2 linked regions of the Pelagicoccus sp. SDUM812003 genome follow. The protein of the gene in region 2 interacts with the protein of the main gene of each other region in a pairwise test. Links are inferred from orthologs where the notes say so. Each region holds a gene or a part of one and is shown on either strand. Other genes may lie near its edges.

Region 1 (3,097 bases), on a different replicon or contig from region 2:
TCCTGGCTTCGGCGAACCGCATGAAGCGTTCCGAAGATGATGGCGATCCGGGCATCTTGGAGGAGCCGCGCATGGCCATCGGCTGGCTGGGGGAAAACCGCTTGGCGGCTCTTGGCGGAAATCTGGTGACGGTGGAGGAGCGCCTGATCCGTGTCCCGCCACTGTTCAACTGGCCCAACTTTCGACTCTTCCAGCTGGGAACGGCTCACATGGCCCGTTTCGTCTGCGAGCACCTGGAAATGGCTTCCTTTTCGGTTTCCGCCTACACCGCCGGCATGATCCACGATCTGGGCAAGCTGCTGTTGATGCGTCTGCACCCGTTCGCCTTCCCCGCGATCCACGAGCACGCCATCCGCGAAGGCCTGACCCTGGCCAAGGCGGAACGCCATTTTTTGGAGGTCAGCACTTACGAAATGGCGGCTTACTTCGCGGAGAAGCAGGACTTGCCCAGGCAGTATGTGAACGTGTTCCGCTGGATGGAGAAACCGGAGGAAGCTCCAGTGGACTCCGATCTCGTGGCGGTGGTCTCGCTGGCCCGTGACCTCTGCCGGCGCAACGAGGTGGGCTTCAACGGGGATACGCCGGAGGATGATGCCACGCCGCTGGAGGAGACCTCCGAATGGCAGGTTCTCAAGAACCGCGTCTACCTGAACTTCGATCTGAAGAGATTCGAGAAGCAGGCCCACAAAGAGTGTCTCGCGATCCGCCGCGAGCTGCGAGGCCTCTTCTCCCGTTAGGCGCCCATCGTTCGCTAGGGCGTTGGTTTAGGTTGAATTGCGGGCACGAGCGATTTGACTGCCGAAATGGTAAGCATCGGCACCCCATTTTCATCAACCGCCAAGAAGGCTCTGCTCTGCGGCTCGGGAGAGCTCGGCAAGGAAATCGCTCTCGAGCTGCAACGCTATGGCGTGGAAGTGATCGCGGCGGACGCCTACGAAAACGCCCCTGCCATGCAGGTGGCGACCCGGTCCCGGGTGTTTTCCATGCTCGATGCCGAAGCCTTGAGACAGGTGATCGAGGAGGAGCGTCCGGATTGGGTGATTCCCGAAGTCGAGGCCATCGCCACGGAGGTGTTGGTGGAAATGGAAGCCAAAGGGGTGACTCAGGTGGCGCCTACCGCCCTGGCCACTCAGCTCACCATGAATCGCGAAGGGATCCGTCGCTTGGCGGCGGAGGAGCTGGGGCTGAAGACCTCGCCCTATCGATTTGCCGCCAGCTTCGACCAGTTTGCGGCTGCCGTTGCGGAGATCGGCTTCCCCTGCGTGGTCAAGCCGATCATGAGCTCTTCGGGAAAAGGGCAGAGCGTTTTGCGGACCCAGGAGGAAATGCAAGCGGCATGGACCTACGCCCAGGAAGGAGGGCGCGCGGGCAAGGGAAAGGTGATCGTGGAGGGCTTCGTCGACTTCGACTATGAAATCACCCTGCTGACCCTGCGTCACTGCGGGGGCGCTCATTTCTGCGATCCTATCGGGCACGTGCAAAAAGATGGCGACTACCGCGAATCCTGGCAGCCGCAGCCCATGAGCCCGAAGGCCTTGGAAAACGCCAGGAACATCGCCGGCGCGGTGACCGAAGCCCTCGGTGGATATGGGATTTTCGGAGTCGAGCTGTTCGTCAAGGGAGATCAGGTCTACTTCAGCGAAGTGTCTCCACGGCCTCATGACACTGGCATGGTGACGATGATTTCCCAGGATCTGTCCCAGTTCGCATTGCACGTCCGGGCGATTCTCGGTTTGCCGGTTCCGGCGATACGCCAGCTCGGTCCCAGCGCCTCCTCCGTAATCCTAGTGGAAGGGAAGTCGGGCAAACCAAGCTATGGAAACCTGGAAGAAGCCCTTCGAGAGCCGGACACTCAGCTTCGCCTCTTTGGAAAGCCGGGCGTTTCGGGAAAGCGCCGCATGGGGGTTTGCCTCGCTCGCGCCGACTCCGTGGAAGCGGCCCGAGCCAAGGCTGTCGCTGCTTCGTCCTCGGTGACGGTGGAGCTCTGAGCGGCGCTCCATCGGGGGCGGGGAAATGCGGAGCCGGACCCGCGAGCGTGAACGGGCGGCTTAGTCGAGATCGATCACGCGAACGCGCCCGTAGTGCTCCACGCTGATGCTGGTGCGCTCGATGCCGACGATTCGAGCCTCATCCAAACGGTCTCCGATGCCGACGATGCGATTGTTCACCTGAGCTTTGGGATCGTTGGCGCGGAAGAAGATCGCCCCCAGCCTGATCTCCGGGAATGGCGGCGGTGGCGGGGGTGGAGGTTCCACCGGCGGGGGCGGTTCCTCGATCGCTTCGGCGTCCAGCGATTGTCCCATTTCGAGAATCTCTTCCACAAGCTTGCCGCGGGAAACGGATTTGGCCAGGCCAGCCGTTTCTTCGGGGTCCGAAGATTCAGAGCCGGCCAGAGCTTGAGAAGCGTCCCGCTGGTCGGTTTTGGAAAATGTATTTATAAAATAGATACAAATCAGACTTACCAAAACCCCTGCTGCGAAGGCGAACAGGATGTTCTTCCCATAGCTTTGGGCTGATTCCAACCGTTCCTCTTCCACTTTCCTCAGGGCGGCCCGTGCCACGGCTTCCGAGAGCGCCGCGTGAGCTGCATGGGTCACCGGATCGGGAGCGGGCGGAGTGAGGTGGGTGGCTGCTGGCTTAGGTTCCACGGCTTGATCAGGTGGCTGACGAACGAGTTTCGCCTTGGGGCGCGGCGGTGGCTCCCCGATGGCGACCGCTTGCCACGCTTCCCAGCGGCCGACTTTTCCGATTTCCTCAAGGAATCCCTGGTTGGGCGCGGCGTCGACATGATGCGGGTTGCGCCGTTTGCGAACGATCGCGTTGGCCGCGTGGACTGCTGCCAGAGACGAGAAGCTCTCTCTGCAGCTATTGGCTGGACGGTGGTGCAAGGCGGCGGTTTCGCACAGCGATTCCGACAGTCCCCAACGGGCGAGCAGGTAGGCGCCTACCTCTGCGTGGTCGCATCCGATGGCTCGCGCTTCGGCCTGCCAAGGCGGGATCGATTCCTCCCGAGCCAGTCGCTGCGCTTCGTCGAACGCTTCGGTATCCAAATCCAGCAGAACAAGCTTGCCAATGTCGTGCAGGAGCCCGGCAGTGT
Region 2 (3,127 bases):
TCGAGCTCTCGGTGGAAGCCGCGTCCGCCGTTGGCCGAGCGGGCTCCCATGGTGCCGCTGCCCCACTTTTCCAGGGCGGTCTTTCCTGCTTCGATGACTTTTGGATGTTGGGAGAGACCAAGGTATTCGTTGCTCGCCAGCATCACCAGATCCTTCCCGTCCACGGTGACGCGAGTGCCGTTCTGCTTTTCCGCGATGCGGTAGTACAGGGCGTATTTAGAGCGGAGTTGGGTGAAACTGTCGCTGGAACAGCGCTCGTGGATCGGGTTGCGAGCTTTCGACTGGAAGAGAGACCTAATCATCTAGCGTGAATACGGGAAAGGGAGCAGGTAGCGCGAATGGGTACGCATTTGAAGGCAATTCCGATTCCCTTTATCGAAACAACAGCAAAAAGAGCGCCTTTGCCGCGAGCGGCGGGTCCATGCGCCACCAGTAGCGGGCGTAGCGTCGCAAGTATTCGCGCGGCCACTCTTCTTTGCCAAAAGGTTTGGCGAACTCGCTCCAGCGCAGGCGGAAGATCTCGGTATTGCGCTCGTTGTTCAGGTTTCGTCCCGGCGAGACGCTGATGTGGTGTCCGATCCGACTCTCTAGCGAGACGTAGAGCCGCCGGCCCGCCTGGCGCAGTTTCATGCACAGATCGACGTCCTCCATGCCGTTGCGGTAGCTTTCGTCGAACCCGCCCACGCTCTGAAAGTCGCGCTTCCGGATGGCCATGCAGGCTGCGGTGACCGCGTTGCGCTCGATCCACGGGCCCTTGGGGGGATTGCGGCGATTTTTGTGAGCGTGGGTCGGCATGCCGTCCAAGCCGAAGAAGATGCCCGCGTGATCGACCAGACCGGTTTCCAGGTTTCGCTGCACGTTTCCCACGGCGCCCGCGTCAGGCAGCGATTCCAGCAGGGAGAGCATCGGCTCCAGCCAGCCAGGGGTCAGCTCCAGGTCATTGTTGAGCAGGACCAGGATGTCGCCTTTGGAAGCTGCGGCTCCGAGGTTGTTGGAGGCGGCGAAACCGAGGTTTTGGGCGTTTCGCAGCACGGTGACGTTGGGCCGCTTTTGGTAGTCGTCCAGAAAGGCCGGTGTATCGTCGCTGGATCGATCGTCCACCAGCACGATCTCCTTGTCCTCGAGAGAAACCGTGTTCTCGAGGCTGCGCAGCATGGCCTGGGTGAGCGGCAGGCAGTTGTGCAGGGCCGAGACGAAGGAAATGCGAGGCGATGCCGGCATCCGGGCTATCGGATACGGTTTTCCAGGTAGGACGCGAGGCCTACGAGGAAACTGGTGTCCCCGGGCAGAGATTGGCAGAGCTGGATCGCTTTTTGGGTGCGCTGATGAGCGATGTCGCGCGACCGCTGCAAGCCGTGCAGCTTGACGTAGGTCGTTTTCTCCAGCTCGGCGTCGGAACCGGTGTTTTTGCCCAAGGTTTCGGCGTCGCTGGTGGCGTCGAGAATGTCGTCGATGATTTGAAAGGCGATGCCGATTTCTCGTCCGAACGCCCGCAGCGTATCCCGCTGAGCGTCGCTGGCCTCGCCGATGATGCCGCCCATGACCAGGCAGCATTCGATGAGGGCGGAGGTCTTGTTCAGGTGGATGAAGTTCAAGGTGTCTTCCGAGAGGGGAGCTCCTTCGCCCAGGATGTCCTCGACCTGGCCGCCGATCAATCGCTCGCTGCCGGCGGTTTCGCTGAGCTCCGAGACCAAGCCTGCGCACAGGCTAGGCTGGCTTTTGTAGTGACGGGCGATGAGCTGAAAGGCGTAGGTCAGCAAGGCGTCGCCCGCCAGCACTGCGGTGGCTTCGTCGAACTGCTTGTGGGAGGTCGCGGCGCCGCGGCGCAGGTCGGCGTTGTCGATGGAGGGCAGATCGTCGTGGATGAGGGAATAGGTATGCAGGCACTCGACGGCGATGGCTGCGGGCGTGGGATCCGTTTTTCCGGCGAAGAGTTCCGCGGCGCTGAGCACCAATACGGGCCTTAGGCGCTTTCCGCCGGCTTGCATGCTGTAGCGCATGGCTTGGTGGATACGGCTTGGACGCGTGCCCTCAGCGGGTAGGTATTCGCCTATAGCTGACTCAACCTGGCTCTGGTATGCCCGTAATTTCTCTTTGAACTCCATTTGAAATGCGCGTATTGGAAACGTTATTATTAACACCAGCATTCGAAATGCCCACGATCGAGCAAGTATCTAAACGCGTCTTTTCAGATAGCACCTGGCTGAAGAAGTGCGCCATCGGCGCCGTCCTCAGCATCATCCCAATCGTCAACTTTCTGGTGCTGGGCTATCTGTATCAGGTGTTCGCGATGGGCAAACGAGGGCGAGAGATGGCCTTGCCGGAATGGGACGACCTGAAAGGGCTGTTTCTCGATGGCCTCCGCTTTCTGGTGATTGGCCTCATCTTCGCCGGTCTGCCGCTGGGCCTAGTGGCCGCCTGCACCTATTTCACCTTTGACGGGCTGATCGCTCAAATCCCCTTGATCCCGGTCGTATTCATCGTGGGACCTCTGCTCAGCGCAGCCCTCTATCTCTACATGGTCAAGCAGGATATCGCGGACTGCTTCAACGTGGAGGCTCTCGGCCTGATGCTCAAGGGTGCAGCGGTGCAGTACGTGGTTCCGACCTTGGCCTATCTCGGCATCTGCCTTCTCGGCTGGCCGCTGATCCCCATCGCGTTCTTCTTCGGCGGCATTTTCTATTTCTACCTTATGGGATACGCGTTTCGCGATCTGGAGAAGCGCTCCTAACCATTTGAATCCTTGTTTGTATGAAAAAACTTAAGCCCAAGGAGCCGACGCTTCTATCCGTTATCATGACAGGTTGCTCCGGCGTTTCTCTCGGCGTCTTGCTGGGGATCTGGCTACTGATCACAGAGCCAGTCAACGCTGTATCCAAATTGCCGGACGCGGACGCGCCGCGAAAGCTGGGGGACTACGGTACGGACTTCAAAGCCGGTCGAAAGGCGGCTGCGGAAACGACCAACGCTCGCAGCGCCGTCTCCAGAATCCAACGACGCACCCCCGGCCCCGTTTCCTTTTCCGAAGAGGAGATCAACTATTTCATCGGCAGCCTCGAGCCGGAGAAGGAAGGCGCTGACGACGCGGAGGAGAGCTCGACGAGCCTTGAAAATTTCAATGTGCGCA

The links.
Region 1: the proteins of QEH54_RS03895 (region 2) and purT interact in binary tests that used the Escherichia coli proteins (3 or more experiments, as listed by UniProt). The link is inferred for Pelagicoccus sp. SDUM812003 from one-to-one orthologs.

What each region holds. Positions count from the first base shown.
Region 1 is NZ_JARXHY010000001.1:512,160-515,256, forward strand. Bases 117-2,895 are described here. They hold purT (formate-dependent phosphoribosylglycinamide formyltransferase), read left to right. Parts: upstream 117-803; coding sequence 804-1,988; downstream 1,989-2,895. Other genes in these bases: QEH54_RS02035 (response regulator), read left to right, coding at 117-737; QEH54_RS02045 (HDOD domain-containing protein), read right to left, coding at 2,049-2,895. Also shown: more of QEH54_RS02035, read left to right, coding at 1-116; more of QEH54_RS02045, read right to left, coding at 2,896-3,097. UniProt on the Escherichia coli protein: Involved in the de novo purine biosynthesis. Catalyzes the transfer of formate to 5-phospho-ribosyl-glycinamide (GAR), producing 5-phospho-ribosyl-N-formylglycinamide (FGAR). Formate is provided by PurU via hydrolysis of 10-formyl-tetrahydrofolate.
Region 2 is NZ_JARXHY010000002.1:397,704-400,830, reverse strand. The notes cover bases 167-2,975. They hold QEH54_RS03895 (farnesyl diphosphate synthase), read right to left. Parts: upstream 2,106-2,975; coding sequence 1,227-2,105; downstream 167-1,226. Other genes in these bases: QEH54_RS03885 (hypothetical protein), read left to right, coding at 2,752-2,975; QEH54_RS03890 (DUF4013 domain-containing protein), read left to right, coding at 2,153-2,731; QEH54_RS03900 (glycosyltransferase family 2 protein), read right to left, coding at 373-1,221; QEH54_RS03905 (pyridoxal phosphate-dependent aminotransferase family protein), read right to left, coding at 167-302. Also shown: more of QEH54_RS03905, read right to left, coding at 1-166; more of QEH54_RS03885, read left to right, coding at 2,976-3,127.